Regions from separate parts of the Luteibacter aegosomatissinici genome, predicted to be linked through region 1. Evidence: predicted binding sites of a transcription regulator. Region 1 holds the regulator's gene; each other region holds the start of a gene.
The links. The regulator FliA, encoded in region 1, starts transcription of late flagellar genes. The targets are predictions, from matches to a motif close to TAAAGTTTNNCNNNCNNNGGCCGATAA.
Positions count from the first base shown of each region.

Region 2: the regulator FliA is predicted to act here: its motif matches at 1,582-1,608, upstream of fliK (flagellar hook-length control protein FliK).
Region 3: the regulator FliA is predicted to act here: its motif matches at 1,729-1,755, upstream of L2Y97_RS03220 (methyl-accepting chemotaxis protein).
Region 4: the regulator FliA is predicted to act here: its motif matches at 2,889-2,915, upstream of L2Y97_RS13790 (GGDEF domain-containing protein).

Region 1 covers NZ_CP095742.1:3,720,097-3,724,307, forward strand. Annotated here, with positions in the region: gene L2Y97_RS16705 (chemotaxis protein CheA) at 1-534, opposite strand, end outside; gene L2Y97_RS16710 (protein phosphatase CheZ) at 542-1,183, opposite strand; gene cheY (chemotaxis response regulator CheY) at 1,193-1,594, opposite strand; gene L2Y97_RS16720 (RNA polymerase sigma factor FliA) at 1,625-2,356, opposite strand; gene L2Y97_RS16725 (MinD/ParA family protein) at 2,353-3,228, opposite strand; gene flhF (flagellar biosynthesis GTPase FlhF) at 3,298-4,211, opposite strand, start outside.
Region 2 covers NZ_CP095742.1:3,905,164-3,909,374, forward strand. Annotated here, with positions in the region: gene yajC (preprotein translocase subunit YajC) at 1-200, opposite strand, end outside; gene tgt (tRNA guanosine(34) transglycosylase Tgt) at 406-1,542, opposite strand; gene fliK (flagellar hook-length control protein FliK) at 1,670-2,833, shown strand; gene L2Y97_RS17600 (flagellar biosynthesis protein) at 2,830-3,093, shown strand; gene murD (UDP-N-acetylmuramoyl-L-alanine--D-glutamate ligase) at 3,090-4,211, opposite strand, start outside.
Region 3 covers NZ_CP095742.1:728,636-732,846, reverse strand. Annotated here, with positions in the region: gene L2Y97_RS03220 (methyl-accepting chemotaxis protein) at 1-1,675, opposite strand, end outside; gene ppc (phosphoenolpyruvate carboxylase) at 1,895-4,211, opposite strand, start outside.
Region 4 covers NZ_CP095742.1:3,081,452-3,085,662, reverse strand. Annotated here, with positions in the region: gene L2Y97_RS13805 (class I SAM-dependent methyltransferase) at 1-132, shown strand, start outside; gene L2Y97_RS13800 (pseudouridine synthase) at 132-836, shown strand; gene sodC (superoxide dismutase [Cu-Zn] SodC) at 982-1,512, shown strand; gene L2Y97_RS13790 (GGDEF domain-containing protein) at 1,681-2,748, opposite strand; gene L2Y97_RS13785 (oxygenase MpaB family protein) at 3,101-3,970, opposite strand; gene L2Y97_RS13780 (CorA family divalent cation transporter) at 4,025-4,211, opposite strand, start outside.

The sequences.
Region 1 (4,211 bases):
CGGTGCAGGTGCACGTTCGGTGCGCGCTGCGTCGAGCATCGCCTCGAACTCATCTTCGATGGGGTCGTACGCCTTGGCTGGTGCCGATACCGCAGCGGCCTTTGGCGCGCTGACAGGTACGGCGAGCGCGACCGGCGCCGCCGATGCCGCGCGGCCGGGTACGACCAGGCGATCGAGCAGCGAACGCGGCGCAGGCTCGGCCGGCACCCCGGCATCGGCCGCACGCATCATGTCGTTCAGCAGATCGAGCGACTCGAGCAAGGCATCCATCAAGGCAGCATTGAGCACGAGCGCGCCATTACGCGCCTCGTTCAGCAGATCCTCCGCACGGTGGCACAGTTCCACCATGGCGTTCAGGCCAAGGAAGCCCGCACCGCCCTTCACGGTATGGAACGCACGGAACACCGCGTTCAGGAGCTCGCTATCCTCCGGCGAGGCCTCGAGATCCACGAGCTGTTCGCCCAGGGTCTCAAGTAGTTCGCGGGCCTCGATCAGGAAGACGTTGAGCAGCTCGTTGTCCAGCTCCACGCTCATGGCGGGCTCAGAAACCGAATTCGCTGAGCAGGCGATCCACTTCGTCCTGGCTGACCTTGTCGGCGGCGGGCGCATTGGCACCTGCCAGCGAACCGGTCAGGCGCACCAGCTCCACCAGCGAGTTTTCGACCTTGGCCATGAAGGCCTCGACCTGGGCAACGCGCTGGCCGGAAAGATCCTGCCAGGACTGCGCTTCCACCATTTCGCCGAAGCCGATATCGCAGTTCTGGGCAAAATCACCCACGCGCACCGCCAGCGACGTGGCATTGGCGGTGAATGCGGGATCGGCCTGGTCGAGCACGAGAAGCTCGTCGGCCTGCCTGGCGAGCGCCTGTGCCTGCGGGCGAAGTTTCTCACTGAAGTCGAGCGTGCGATGCGCCGCCTGCGAGCTCATCTCGAGCACATCGCGCAGGTGTTTGCGCGCATCGCTCATGGTGCCAGGCACGCCATCGCTGGAAATATCCGAAGCAAGGCGGCGGGCGGATTCGTGCAGGTCGCGTGCGAGGTGGCCCAGGGCCAGGAACAAATGCTGTTCGCGGCTGCGCAGCAGGCGATCGAGCGCTTGCTCGAAGGCCGCGCTGTCGTCGGCATCGAGTAGCTCGCGCAGTTCGGGTGCCACGTCCTGGCCAGCGGAAATCATCGTATTCATGTTAGTCCCTTAGCCCGCGGCCGCGGCGAGGCGTTCAAAGATCTTGTCGAGCTTTTCCTTGAGCGTGACAGCCGTGAACGGCTTCACGACGTAACCATTCACGCCGCTCTGCGCGGCGGCAATGATCTGGTCGCGGTTGTTCTCGGCGGTCACCATCAGCACCGGCAGCGATTTCAGGTTGGCGTCCGCGCGGATGGCCCGGAGCAGGTCGATGCCGGTCATGTTCGGCATGTTCCAGTCGGTGACCACCAGATCGATCGGCTGCGAGCGCAGCAGTGCCAGCGCCGCGTTACCGTCCTCCGCTTCCTGGATGAGCGTGTTGGTGAAACCCAGCTCTACCAGCAAGTTACGGACGATTCGCCGCATGGTGGAGAAATCGTCCACCACGAGGATTTTCATGTTCTTGTCCAAAGCGCTCTCCGCCTTACAGCCGCGTATTTCTTAGTGTTTGTCTTTCCAACCCGACATGCGAGCCCGGAGACGGATCAGGGCCTGGCCATGGATCTGGCACACGCGCGATTCGCTAACTCCCAGCACCGCACCGATTTCCTTCAGGTTGAGTTCTTCATCGTAGTACAGCGACATCACCAGCTTTTCGCGCTCGGGCAGCCCGTCGATCGATTCGGCGAGCGCGCTGCGCATGCCGTCCTGCTCGAACAAGCCATCCGGGCCCGAAGCGTCCGGGTCGGCAACGTCGATGGCGGAACCTTCGTCGCCCTCGGGCGCCGTCAGGCTCAGCAACCGCGCGCTCGCCGCGTCTGCCAGGATCTGGTTGTATTCCATGGCGTCGATGCCGAGGCGCTTCATCACCTCAAGATCGTCGGCATCGCCACCGGTTTCGTTCTCAATCTGCCTCGTTACTTCCGCCACCTCGCGCAATTTCCTGTGGACAGAGCGCGGGGTCCAGTCCGTCTTGCGCAGTTCATCCAGCATGGCGCCACGTATGCGGATACCCGCATAGGTTTCGAAGCTGGCCGCGCGCGTCGGCGAATAATTCCTTGCCGCCTCAAGCAAACCGATCATGCCAGCCTGCATCAGGTCGTTTGCATCGACGCTGGGCGGCAGGCGGCCCATCAGGTGATAGGCGATCCGGCGCACCAGCGGCGCATGCGTTTTTACCAGTTGATCGGCCGGAACCTTAGTGATTTCAAGGTATTCGCTCGCGACACTCACAACGGCAGCCCTCCCCCCACGTGCTCACGCCCGGCAAAAAAGCCGATGCGACCCTGACCACGGGGTTCGGGTTCACCCCATGTATCGACCGACCTGGCCAAATTCTTGAATCCCACCGCCGAACGGCTGCTCGGCCAGGCTTCGACCACTGCCGACTGGCGGCGGATCGCCTGGCGCAGGTACTCGTCGTGCGGCACCATGCCCATGAAATCGAGCGACACATCCAGGAAGCGGTTGGTCACCCGGGAAAGCTTTTCGAACAGCTGGCGCCCTTCCTGCGCATGGCGGACCATGTTGGCCACGATGCGGAAACGGTTCACCGCGAACTCGCGCGACAGCACCTTGATCAGTGCATAGGCGTCGGTCAGCGAAGCCGGTTCGTCGCAGACCACGACCACGACCTCGTCCGAGGCGGCGGCGAACATCGACACGCTGTCGGAAATGCCGGCCGCGGTATCCACGATCAGGTATTCCGGCGCCAGCGGGTATTCGTCGAAGGCGCGAATGACCGCGGCATGCTCGATGTTGGGCAACTGGGCCATGCGGCGCGTGCCCGACGTGGCCGGGATCACCTTCAGGCCATGCGGCGCTTCGAGCACCAGATCCTCGATGGCGCAGGCGCCTTCCAGCATATGACCCAGGTGGCGGGTGGGCTGCAGGCCCAGCAGCACATCGATGTTGGCCATGCCGAGGTCGGCATCCAGCAGGAGGACGTCGCGGCCCCCCATGGCCAGGGCCATGCCGAGGTTCACGGCCACCGTGGTCTTGCCCACGCCGCCCTTGCCGCCCGCGATCGCGATGCTGCGCGTGGGCCGGCGGTCGGCGAGCCAGTTGAGTCCGGCGGCCTGGGAGTTGTCGACGTGTGTGGTCATGAAGGAATTCACTGCCGTGAAAGAAGTTGCGGTTGCGGTTGCCGTAGTCACGTTCGTTACGTTCTGCGATCAGGCCAGGGCCGGGGCGGACGCGAAGCCGAAACGATCGGCAAGTATGGCGTCATCCGGTTCGTCGTTGCGCTGTTTGAGCATCTGGGCTGCCAGGCAGACCAGCTTGCGCGCGTCGGCGGAGGCAATGTCCTCAGGCACGCGCTGGCCATCCGTGGTGTAGTCCAACGGCATGCCATGCCGGATAAGGGCTGACAGTGCGCCGCCCAGCAGCGGCGCCTCGTCGAGTTTGGTCAGGATGGCGCTCTGCGGATTGAGCGGCGCATAGGCGCGCACGGCGTTATCAATCGCCTGGGCCTGCGCGTTGGCGGCCAGCACGAGGCAGACACGCACATCGGCCATGGCCCGGAGCGTCTCGAACTGCTGCTGCAGCTTCGGGTCGTTGCCAGCCAGGCCCGCCGTATCGATCAGCACCGTGTGCTTGCCGCGCAGCTGCAACAGCACGTTACGCAGGCTCTGGGCATCGTGCGCGTTGTACACGCGCACGCCGAGCAGGCGGCCGTAGTGTTCCAGCTGGGCGCCGGCACCGATGCGGTACTGGTCGGCACTGATCAGGGCCACGTTGGATGCGCCATGGCGGAGCACCGCACGGGCGGCGAGCTTGGCAATGCTGGTGGTCTTGCCGACGCCCGTGGTGCCGACGAACGCGGTAATGCCGCCGCCGACGGTATCGAAGTTGCGGCCGCTGGTGCGGATGTTGCGCGACAGGATGCCCAGTGGCAGGTAACGCGCCTGCTCGGCCGTCATGGTGTCCGGCAGTTCGGCGCAGAGCGCGCGGGCGACGTCGCCATCGATGCCCAGGCGAGTCATCTCACGCAGCACGCGGGCGCGCAGCGGGTTCTGCCGGTCCATCTGGTTCCAGGCCAGCGCGGAGAGCTGCACTTCCAGCATCTCGCGCAGGTTATTGATCTCGG
Region 2 (4,211 bases), 190 kb from region 1:
ATCACGACCTCATCGCCCTTGGCGAGCGCGGCCAGGAGCGCGCGGTGCTCCTTCTGACGCTTCATCTGCGGGCGGATCATCATGAAATAGAAGATGCCGAACAGCACCGCCATCATGATGAGCGGAGAAAGGCCAAGCGCGCCCTGCGGGGCGGCGGCCGGGGCGGCCTGGGCAATGGCGGCGTACGTCATGGGGCTCATCGGGTTTCTCGCAAGTCATGGATCGGCCAAGAAAAAGCGGCCGATCACGTAAAAAGATCGTGGATTATGCCACGCCCCCCGGCGGCGGTGTACCGCGCCAGCACAAGGCTTTGGGGGCGCGGCAGGCGCCCCGCAAGGCCACTGGCACAAAGTGTGAAGCAGGTGCATCCGAGGGAACCCCGTCGGGCTGCTCACATGCGCCGGGTCACAGCGTGCCGTCGACGGTGGCCTTCGTACGCGCCGCATAGAACGCGGCCACGAAGTCGTCGAGCGTGCCCGCCTCGATCGCGCCACGCAGGCCTGCCATCAGCCGCTGGTAATGGCGGAGGTTATGCATGGTGGCCAGCTGGCTGCCCAGGATCTCGTTGCAGCGATCCAGATGGCGCAGGTAGGCACGGCTGAAGCCATTGGCGCAGGCGTAGCAGTCGCAACCTTCCTCGATCACGCGCGTATCGGTGGCGAACTTCGCGTTTCGGATACGCAACGTGCCTTCCGCCGTGAACAGGAAGCCGTTCCGGGCGTTGCGGGTAGGCATCACGCAATCGAACATGTCGATGCCACGGCGCACCGCCTCGACGATGTCCTCCGGGCGGCCGACGCCCATCAGGTAGCGCGGGCGGTCCTGGGGCAGCAGCGGCAGGGTGAAGTCCAGCGTATGGTTGCGCTCGGCCTCGGGCTCGCCAACGGCCAGGCCGCCCACGGCATAGCCGTCGAAACCGATGTCGACCAGTTGATCGACCGAGCGGCGGCGCAGGTTCTCATAGGTGCTGCCCTGGACGATGCCGAACAGGTTGTTCGGGTTCCCCAGGTCGTTGAACGCCCGCCGGGACCGCTCCGCCCAGCGCAGGCTCAGCTCCATCGAATCCGAGGCCACCTTCTCCGTGGCCGGGTACGGCGTGCACTCATCGAAGATCATGGCCACGTCGGAATCCAGCACGGTCTGGATCTTCATCGAGACTTCGGGCGACAGGAACACCTTCGAGCCATCGACCGGCGAAGCGAACGTGACGCCTTCTTCGGTGATCTTGCGCTTATGGGCCAGGGAGAAGACCTGGAAGCCGCCAGAGTCGGTCAGGATCGGCCGGTCCCAGCCGATGAACTTATGCAGGCCGCCGAATGCGCCGACGATATCCAGGCCCGGGCGCAGGAAAAGATGAAACGTGTTGCCCAGGATGATCTCGGCACCCGTATCGCGGACATCGCGCGGGGTCATGGCCTTCACCGAGCCATAGGTGCCCACGGGCATGAAGGCCGGGGTCTCAACGGTGCCCCGGCCAAAGCGCAGTCGGCCGCGCCGCGCCGCGCCATCGGTGGCGAGGAGTTCGAAAGGGAGATTGCTCATCCGCCCATTCTACCCCGTCCGGCCAGGCCACCCGTCACCTAAAGGTTCCAGAGAATCAGCCGATTCTTACGAGCACACAGGAGCGCATCCACCACGGATAACGCCCAGGCCCCCGGAGGACCTGCCCTTGATCATCCAGCCGACCAGCCTCGCCGCCCAGCTTTGGGCCGGTGCGGCCGCGGGTACCACAGCGGCCACCACCCAGTCATGGGCGGTGGGCACGCTGCTTGCCGCCCGCCTGCTCGGCCAGACCGACGTGGGCAAGGTCCTCCTCGATATTGGCGGCATGGCGGTGGAAGCGGATGCGGCGGGCACGTCGCTGCCGCAGCAGTTCCAGGTGCGCGTGATGACCCAGGGTCCCCAGCCGCAGCTGGAGATCGTGGTCGGGAACACGGATGAGCGCATCGCCATGCAGGGCCTGCGCGAGCGGCTACCCCTGCAGAATGGTTACTCGCAGTTGCTCAGCGTGCTTTCTGCCCTCGCCCGTCGGCCGGTCGCTCGCGTGCTCCCCGAGCCGCTGCGCACCGCGCTGGCCACGCTCGAGGCATCGATCAGCAAGCCCGATGACGTAAGCACGCCCGAGGGCATGAAGCAGGCCATCGCCAAGAGCGGTGCGTTCCTGGAAGCCCACCTGGCCGAGCCACATAACGAAGCGCCGGCGGCTGACGATTTCAAGGCGGCGCTGCTGAACCTGCGCCGTGCCCTGGCGGACATCCCGCAGACACGCCAGGCCATGATCCAGGCGCCGTCGCGCCAGTTCACCGATACACCACCCCCTCTTGCCCAGCGCGCGCTCGTGGCGCAGCCGCGTGCGGAGGAACTGTTGGCGGATGAAGAAACCGCCGACGGCCTCGTTTCGCACCTGCGCACCGATGTGCGCGCCGCGCTGTCGCGCGTGGAAATCGGCCAGCTGGAATCGCAGCCACATGCCGGTTTGTGGATGGTTGAAATCCCGTTGACCGGCGTTCGCGGCTACGACGTGCTGCAGCTTCGCATCGAGGAAGGCAAGCCCTCGCAAGGCGAGCCCGAAGGTATGTGGACCGTGGGCTTCGCTATCGATCCGCCGACCCTAGGCGCCGTGCAGGGCGAAGTGCAGCTGCGGGGATCGCGCGTGTCGGTGCGCCTGTGGGCTCAGTATCCCGAGACCGTGTCGCGCCTGGAGAACGAATTCACCACGCTGCGCCGCGTGCTCGAGAAGAGCAAGCTGCAGCTTGACCACTTTGCCTGCATGCACGGGCTACCCGTACCGACGGGCGCGTACAGCGCCGTCCTTCTCGAAGCACGCGCATGACCCAGTCGCTCCCTTCACCGCGCCGCAGCGTCACGCTGCGGATGGCCACCCCTACCAGCAACGGCAATACCCAACGCATCGATGCCGATGGCGTGAAGGCGCTGCTGGACCGCGCACAGCTGCTTGGCCTGGCGCCGCACCTGGATCCGCAGATTGCGACGCTGCTGGCTGCAGTTCGGCTGCGCGATGACGTGCCGTCGGAGTTGTACGCCGCGCTGGCGGCCGTCGTCGGCACGCTATTGAACGCGACGCACGATTAAGCGATGCCGAGGCCCTGGATGCTGGCGGCCTTTGCCTCGAACCCGGCCATCTCCGCAAAGCGCTTGCCGCGGTCCGCGTAGTCCTTGAATTGATCAAAGCTGGGCGCGCCCGGCGACAGCACGACCGTACCCCTCCCATGCAACGCATTGCGCGCGGCGCCGACGGCAGCGGCCAGGTCGGTGGCACGGAATACGTTGGCGACGCCTGCGACCTCGAGCGCATCGGCAATGCGCGGGCCATTCCGGCCCTGGCAGATGATGGCGTCGGGCGCGTGCTTGCGCATGGCGTCGACGAACACCGACCAATCCAGCCCACGGTCATGCCCGCCGACGATGAGCGCAACGTGCCCGTCGTGCACACTTTCCAACGCGGCAAGGCTCGCCAGCGGCGTGGTGCTGATCGAATCGTTGATCCAGCGCAGCCCATCCCGCTCGCCCAGCGGTTGCAAGCGGTGCGGCAACGGCAGGAAGGTCGCAAGCGCGGGTGCCGCGGCGCGTGCGTCCAGCCCCATCAATTCCAGGGCCGCCAGGGCAGCACAGGCGTTGATCGCGTTGTGCAGGCCAGGCGCTGCCACCTTACCCGCCGCGAGCACGCGCTCATCACCACGCCGGATCCACCCCTCGGCCACGTGCCAGCCGGCCGTGCCGCCGAACGTATTCAGGCCGGGATGATCGAGCGCACGGTCGAGGAGCGACGGCTGCATGCCGTTGACCAGCACGCGCGCGGACGCCGCGAGCAGTTTCAGCTTGTCATCCACGTAGCGTTCGCGCGAGCCATGCCAGTCGAGGTGCTCCTCGTACAGGCTGGTCACGACACCCAGATCGACACCCATCGCTTCGCCGGTCTGGAAACTGGAAAGCTCGATCACCCAGAGATCGGCATCCCCTTCATCCAGTTCCAGCAATGGCAAGCCGATATTGCCGGCCAGCGCCGTACGCACGCCGAGTGAACGAGCTAGGTGCGCGATAAGCGCCGAGGTGGTGCTCTTGCCCTTGGTGCCGGTCACCGCAATGGTTCGCGCGCCGGGGTGGCCACCAAACCAGAGCGCCGTGCCCGACGTAAAGTGCGTACCTGCGGCCTGCGCCTCCAGCAACTCGGGTTTGTACGCTGAAATGCC
Region 3 (4,211 bases), 2.0 Mb from region 1:
TCGCTGCCTTGGCACTGCGTTGCGCGAGGTTGCGCACCTCCTCCGCCACCACTGCAAAGCCCTTACCCTGCTCGCCTGCACGCGCCGCTTCCACGGCGGCATTCAGCGCCAGGATATTCGTCTGGAATGCAATGCCGTTGATGATGCCGATGACATCGGCGATACGCTGGGCTGACGCCTGGATACCGTTCATCGATGCGACGGCTTCGGCCATCGCGCCGGCTTCCTGCTGCACGGCGACGCTGGCACCCTCCGCCAGCGTGCTGGCGCGCGCCGCATTACCCGCGTTGTCGCGTACGGTACGGGTCAGCAGATCGAGGCTCGCCGCCGTCATCTGAAGTTCCGCTGCCTGGCGCTCCGTACGCATGGAAAGATCCGTGTTGCCCGCCGCGATCTCCGAGGTGCTCCCCGCCATGCTGGCCGTCGCCCGCCGCACCGATTGCGCAATCGAGCCCAGGCCATCGCCAATACCATCGATGGCGTTCATGAGCTGGCCAATTTCATCACCACGCGTGGAACCCAGGCGCGCCGTAAGGTCACCTTCGGCCAGGCGGCTGGCGGCCTGGACGGCCGACGAAAGCGGCCGCGTGATCCGCACACGGATCGCGATAAACAGCAGCACGCAAAGTACGGCAATGATGACGAGGCTGCTGCCGATCGCCATGTTGCGCAGGTGGCGTACCGGCGCATAAAGCTCATCCATGTCGACCGTACCGGTCACCATCCAGTGCCACGACGGGTCGGTCTCGTAAACCGCCAGGCGCTCCATGTCGTGCCCACCCACGGCGACGCGATAACGCGTTTCTCCCTTGCCAGCGGACAGCATGCGGCCATAGAACGACTGGCCGTCGGTATCGAGCACCTTCAGCGCCGCGCCATCGGCCTTGCCTTCGGCATCGTTGAGCGCCGGGTCCACGATATACGAGCCATAGCGCTTGCCAGGGCTCGCATCGATCACCGAATAGTGGCCCGTCTCGCCGATGCGGATCGACGAAATCTGCGCCTGCAGCGCGGCCATTTCCTGGCTGATCTCCACGCCGACGAACCATGCACCGATCACGTTGCCAGCCGCGTCACGGATGGGTTCGTAACGGGTGATGTAGGGCTTGTCGAACAGGATCGCCGGGCCACCGTAGCCCTTGCCGGAAAGCAGGAGGGGGAAGGCCGGATGGGCGTGATCGATGGATGTACCCACCGCGCGCGAACCGTCCTGCTTTTTCAGCGAGGTGGTAACGCGGATGAAATCCTGGCCATCGCGCACGAACATGGTGGCGACAACATGGGCCCGGTCGGAGAACTCATCGACCGTCGTGAAATCACCATTGATCGCCTTGCCGCCCATCGCCATGACCGGCACCGTACGGTCACCCATCTTCACCCGCTTCAGGGGATCGACGGCGAGCGTACCCGCAGGAAAATAGCTCTCGAATACGGTGAGGAAGCGGTCGGATTCGGCGAGGAGCGCACCGCTGAAGGTGTTCACCATCGCGATGATGGCGTGGTTGCCGCGGGCCAGGTCATCGCGGGAGCGCGTCTCCAGCTCCCTTGAGACCATGGTCGTGACGAGCAGGGTCAACAAGGCGATGCCAAGCGAGACAATGGCCACGACCAGCAGCGTGAGGCGCGCGCCCACGCTCAGGCCGCGCCAGCGGGCACGACGGAGGGTGTCTTTCATGAGGAACCTGCAGAAAAGGTGACCTGTCGCAATTTATGCGGCATGTAACGTCGTTTTCGGCAGGGTTCGAGCCAGCTTTAGCCGCAAAGCCGCTGAGACTGTGCCGCCGTGTAGGAGCCCACCCTGTGGGCGACGCTGTTCGCGATCGGGCTGCAGGGGCTGCTGCCTGATCGCGAAAAGATGTCGCCCACAGGGTGGGCTCCTACGGGGCGGGGTGCGTCAACCGGTGTTCTGCAGGCCTTGCGACACACCGTTGACGCAGGCAACGAGGGCATTCAACAGCGCATCGTCCTTCCCACCCGTGGCGCGCCAGCGCTTGAGCAGGTCGACCTGGAGCAGGCTCATCGGGTCCACGTACGGGTTGCGCAGGCGGATGGAAGTGGCCAGGCGTGGCTCCCGCTGGAGCAGTTCGTTCGCGCCCTTCAGGCGCAGCACCCACGCTACCGTGCGTTCGAACTCTTCACGCACCTTCGGGAAGAACTTTGCGTGCAACGGTCCGGCCAGTTCAGAGAACGCCTCGGCGATATCGATATCGGCCTTGGCCAGCACCATCTCCACATCATCCAGCATGGTGGCAAAGAAGGCCCACTCCTTCGCCATGCGCCCGAGGGTCTCCTCACCGCATTCCTTCGCCACGGTCTCCAGCGCGCTACCCAGCCCGTACCAGCCGGTGAGCACCGCACGGCACTGCGTCCACGAGAACACCCACGGGATGGCGCGCAGGTCTTCCACGCCCTTCATGCTGCGACGGCGTGCGGGGCGCGAACCGAGCGTCATCCGTTCGATGACATCGATGGGCGTGGCGCCACGGAAGTAGTCGACGAAGCCTTCCATGTCGACGAACGCGCGGTACGCCTTGCGGCTCTCGTCCGAGAGGCGAACCATCACATCCTTCCAGCCCGATTCACGCACTTCCGCCACGCGCGGGCGCAGCGATGCGCGCATGACCGCGCCGAGCGTCTGTTCCAGGTTACGCACGGCGAGGGCACGGATACCGTACTTGCGGTGGATCACCTCGCCCTGCTCGGTCACGCGCAGCACACCGCCCACAGAACCGCGCGGCGAGGCCATGAGTGCAGGGGTAATGCGCGACCCACCGCGGCTGGCGGAACCACCACGGCCGTGGAAAAACGCCACGCGGATGCCGGCCTTCGCCGCCACTTCGAGCAACTCCACCTGGGCGCGCTGCAGGCTCCACTTGGAGGCGACGGTGCCGCCATCCTTGCCGCTATCGGAGTAACCAAGCATCACCCACTGGCGATCACCGCGTGCCTTGAGGTGTGCGCGGTATACCGGGTCATCGAGCAATGCCTGCAGCGTGGCCGGGCCGCCCTTGAGGTCATCGATGGTTTCGAACAGTGGCGCGACATCCAGCGGTACGCGGCCGCCTTCCAGCAGGCCGCCGCGGCGCGCGAGCGCCAACACGGCAAGGACATCGGCCGCGGTCTCGGCCATGCTGATGATGTAGAGGCCCGTGGCCTCGGTGCCGTAGCGCTTGCGCGACTCGGCCAGCGTGGCGAATACGTTGCGCAGCATGCCCGCGGCATCGTGGTCATCCCCCGCGACGAAACTGCGCTCGCCCGCCGCGTAAGGACGCAATGTCTTTACCCGTGCATCGGCCTCGCGATCAGCCCAGCCGGCATCATCAAGCAGCGCGGAAAGCGCTTCGTCATGCACGCGCGCATCCTGGCGCACATCCAGCCGTGCCAGGTGGAAGCCAAACGTGCGCGCCCGCCAGAGCAGCCTGCCGACGGCATAGGCGCCGGCGTGGCGGCCACCGTGGTTCAGCAGGCTCTTCTCCACCAGTGCAATGTCGTCAATGAACTCGCCGGCCGAGGCATAGGCGTCATCGCCTTCATGCAAGGTGGCCTCCAGCCGCTCGGCGACGAAGGTAAGAAACGCGCGGTACGGCATATCCGCGTGGCGCGGGCGGATGCGCGAGGCCGCGGCGGGCATCTGTTCGCGGTAATCGTCCAGGCGGCGACCGAGCTTATCGTCCAGGGACACGCGATCGTCGGTCTGGCTAAGCAGCCGGCCCAGTTCGTTCACACCCTCCACGTAGCGCTCGAGCACCAGCGATCGCTGGGCAGCCAGCGTCGCGGCGATCGTATCGGCATTGACGTTGGGGTTGCCGTCCATGTCGCCACCCACCCACGTGGCGAAGCGCAGGACGCGTGGCACCACCACACCCTCGCTGTAGTGCTCGGCAATCGCCTGTTCCAGCGACTCATACAGGGCCGGCAGTACACGGTAGATCGGCCGGGAAAGATAGAACCCCACGTGGTCGAACTCATCCGAGACGCTGGGCCGTACCGGCGAGGCTTCGGCCGTCTGCCACCCCGCCGAGAGCGCCATCAGGATGCGCGCATCGTCATCGCGCAATTCCTGCGGAGTGCGGGTCGGGTCAAACTCGTCGACAAGGGCGCGGACGATCTCCTGCTCTTTCTCCAGCAGCGAACGGCGCACCGCTTCGGTGGGATGGGCCGTGAACACGGGCTCCACATCGAGCTTGCCCAGCAGCGTGGTCAGCTCCTCG
Region 4 (4,211 bases), 640 kb from region 1:
GGCGGCCGCTTCTGGATGGTCGCCAACCGCCATCTTGCGTATGAATCCACGCTCGATGCCTGTTTCAAGCAGGTACGTACCGTGGTCGAGCGCGATGGCTTCAAGGTGATCGAAGCCAAGGATCCCCGTTGATGAAACTCGTACGCCTTCTCGCCAACCTCGGTTACGGCAGCCGCAAGCAGGTCGCGCAGCTGTTTCGCGAAGGGCTCGTTACTGATGCCTCAGGCGACGTGCTGTACGCCGACGACAAGGTCGAGCATGCGGATGTGCGCTTCGAGGGCGAGCCGCTTGATCCCCCGCAGGGCATGATCCTGATGCTCAACAAGCCCACGGGCTTTACCTGTTCGCGCAAGGATGTCGGGCGGCTGGTATACGACCTGCTGCCACCGCGCTTCGGCGTGCGTAATCCTGTGCTTTCCACCGTGGGGCGGCTGGACCGGGACACGTCCGGCCTGCTGTTGTTCACCGATGATGGCCAGCTACTGCACAAGATCATTTCGCCGAAGAGTGCATTGGCGAAGGTGTATGAGGCGACGCTTGCCGAAGACCTGCGCGGTGACGAAGGTGAACTGTTCGCCGCCGGCACGCTCATGCTGGAGGGCGAGAAGGACCCGCTCGAGCCTGCTGTCCTCGAGGTGCTTGGTCCGCGCCATGTGCGCCTGTCCATCACCGAAGGCCGTTACCACCAGGTGCGCCGCATGTTCGCTGCCGTCGGCAACCATGTGGAAACCCTGGGGCGCATCGCAGTGGGCGGCCTCACCTTGGGCGATCTTGAACCTGGCAAGTGGCGCCTGCTTTCGGAAAACGACATCCGAACCCTCTTCAGCTCCCTGTAGGAGCGCGCTTGCGCGCGATCCAGGCTGCGGGAGACCGTATCGCGCGCAAGCGCGCTCCTGCAGCGCGATCGCCCACCTGTGGACGCGGTGTGCACGCCCGGTGCAGTATCCCGGGCTACGCCTTATCCAACGCTGGGAGAGCAAGATGAGAAAAATCGTACTGATCGCCGCCGGGCTGCTGGTGTGTGGCGCCGCGCAGGCGGCCGACAAGAGCGTGACGGTGCCGATGACGATGGTCTCGACCGACGGTACCGGTACGTCCGTGGGCTCGGTCACGGTGAGCGAAAGCGCCGGTGGCCTCGTCTTCACCCCGGATCTCAAGGGCCTGCCGCCCGGCGAGCATGGCTTCCACCTGCACGAGAAGCCGAGCTGCGCACCGGGCGAAAAGGATGGCAAGAAGGGCGCGGCACTCGCAGCGGGCGGCCACTTCGATCCGGAGCACACCGGCAAGCATGAAGGCCCGGATTCGGCCGCAGGCCATGAGGGCGATCTGCCGAAGATCACCGTGGGGGCCGATGGCACCGATACGACGGCTGTCACGGCGCCGCGCCTGAAGAGCCTGGCCACGCTGAAGGGCCATGCGCTCATGATCCACGCGGGCGGCGACAACTACTCCGACCAGCCCAAGCCGCTGGGCGGTGGCGGGGATCGCATTGCCTGCGGCGTCGTGAAATAACCGCGATCACTTGTAGGAGCCCACCCTGTGGGCGACATCTTTTCGCCATGGCCCACACGTCCCGTGGCGTGATTCTTAAGAAGAACGCCGCACGGGGCCGGTGACGCGGTCGCGAACAGCGTCGCCCACAGGGTGGGCTCCTACGGGTAACGCGGGGTCGTGCCGGCGTCAGAACAGATCGATGCTGCCCAGCGCTACCGGCGCGCCCAGTTCGCCACGCTCGGTCAGCGTCTCGAACCCCTGCACGCTGTTCCGGCCATTCTGCTTGGCGTAGTAGAGCGCCTTGTCGGCGCGATCGAGGACGATCTCCGGGTAATCGTGCTCGCTGATCCGTGCGTAGCCGATGCTCACAGTCACATGGCCGACCTGCGGGAACGCCCAGTTCGCCACGTGCTCGCGGAACCGCTCCAGGGCACCCGCTGCCGCTGCCTCGTCTTCCGAGGCGATCAGCATGACGAACTCCTCGCCGCCGAAGCGGAACAGTACGTCGTTCTGGCGGAAGCAGGCACGCATCTGCTGGGCGAGCATCAGGATGACCTCATCGCCGTAAACATGGCCCCAGGTATCGTTGATGCGCTTGAAATGATCGATATCCAGGATGGCCAGGTAGATCTGCGCGACGTCCTCGCAGGCGATGCGGCGCTCTTCATCCTTGCGCAGCACGCGGGCGCGCTGGCGCTGGAGCTTGAGCAGGCGCTGCAGGCGCTGCTCGAAGCTGCGGCGGTTATACAGGCCGGTGAGCTTGTCGCGCTCGCTCTCGTTGAGCAGGGCAATGTAGTTGGCGTAGATACGGGCGAAGCCCTCCACCATCACGCGCACGCCATCCAGCGTATCGTCGGCTTCGAGCATGAGCGCGCCAATGGCGACGTGTTCGCGAATGATCGGCACCACCAGGCGGCAGCGACCTTCGTCGGTCACGTCGGAGATGACTTCCAGGGTCTCCATGGCGCATACGATCGTGTCCACCGGATCGCCATCGCGCATGGGTTCCACGGCTTCAACGACGCAGCGGCCATCGTTTTCGCGGGTGCAGACGGTGAGCGATTCGACCGGGTGCTGCAGGCTGTCGCCGGCTTTGCACAGCGTCACGCTCTTTACCGCGACCAGCTCGGCCATGGAGAGCACCAGGCTGTGGTCGAGGGCATCGATATCACGGTGGTGGGTGAACTCGGCCACGGAGGCCAGCAGGCGGGATTCCGGCATGCCACCGGCGAGCGAATGCCAGGGCGCGGTCACGGCCGGCCCTTTCCCGCGGCCCCACGGCCGCTGTTGAACGCAAGAAGTCGCACCGAACCCATCCTCCCCCGAGAAGGCCCCCTGTCAGGCCTGGTGATCGCGACGCACGGTGGAAGCTGCCCACTTCCCCTTGCTTACGTATAGCGACCGGCAAGCCGACAACTTTAGTGCAATTTCTCACGATTGGGTGAGAACTGTGACGAAGGTCTCACCCGTCGCCCTTCACATGTCCGCTACTCCATTGTAGGAGCCCACCCTGTGGGCGACATTTTTCGCCATACCATCGCAGCCCTGTCGCAATATCGCGAAAGATGTCGCCCACAGGGTGGGCTCCTACGGAAGGCGAGACGGGTCAGGCCCGTGGCCAGGTGGTCAGGATCCCTCGATCGACGCCCACGCGGCGACAGGAGCGGGTGGCGACGCCTTCGGTCAGCGCGGCGCGGAACAGCGGTGCCATGCCGCGCAGCGTCGCGGCGGCCACGCGGCCCTTCACCTGGTCGGCCGGTGTGCGCCGCAGCAGGTCGCTGGCCCACGGCGGCAGGAGGTGCGCGCCCGCGTGCAGGAACACGTCCCGGGACAGACCGGCCAGCGGCACGGGCAGGTCCAGGTCGGCCAACACCTCGAGTACCACGCGTGTGCGTTCGGTGTAGACGAGGGTGGGGATGATGCTGCGAACGTAATCGTCCAGTGCGGCGACAGAGCCCGGCACGTCCCGCGCGCCCAGGGCTTCGGCGACGCGTCGCGTTTCGTTGAAGTAGGCGTCGGCCGCGGCGTCGGGAACCGCCATGGGGCCGTAAGTGCGGAAGCCGGCGAGGAAGCTGGCCATCTCGCTGACGTGGACCCAGGTCAGCAGGTCGGGATCATCAGCGGAATAGGGCATGCCGGCTTCGTCCAGGCCGCGCACCTGGGCATGGATGTCGCGCACCCGGGCGATCATGTGTTGCGCTTCGGCCGTGGGCGCATAGGTGGTCCCACCGACGAACGCGGTTGTGCGACGTAACCGCCCGACCAGATCGGTACGGAAGTTCGAGTGATCCCAGACGCCGGCCAGCGCGCGCGGATGCAAGGTCTGCAGGTACAGCGCACAGAGCCCGCCGGCCAGCATGCCGCAGAAATCGTTATGGATGCGCCAGGTGACCGAATCGGGGCCGAACAGGCCCGGGTCGCCCACCGGGTGCTCGTAATCGATGCCGCCCGAAGGCGGCTTGGGAAACGCGGTCATGACCCAGCGCCGGATGGGCGCGGTAGCGGGGCGGAGCAAGTGGCCAAGCACGATTCAGTCCCCCGACCACCAGCCGCGCCACTTAAAGAACAGCACCGGTAGCGCCATGCTGATCAGCATCACCGCGATCGCCATGGGGTAGCCCCAGTGCCAGTTGAGCTCGGGCATATCCTTGAAGTTCATGCCCCATATGCCGGCCAGGATCAGCGGCGGGATCGTGGCAACGGAGGTGACGGTAAGC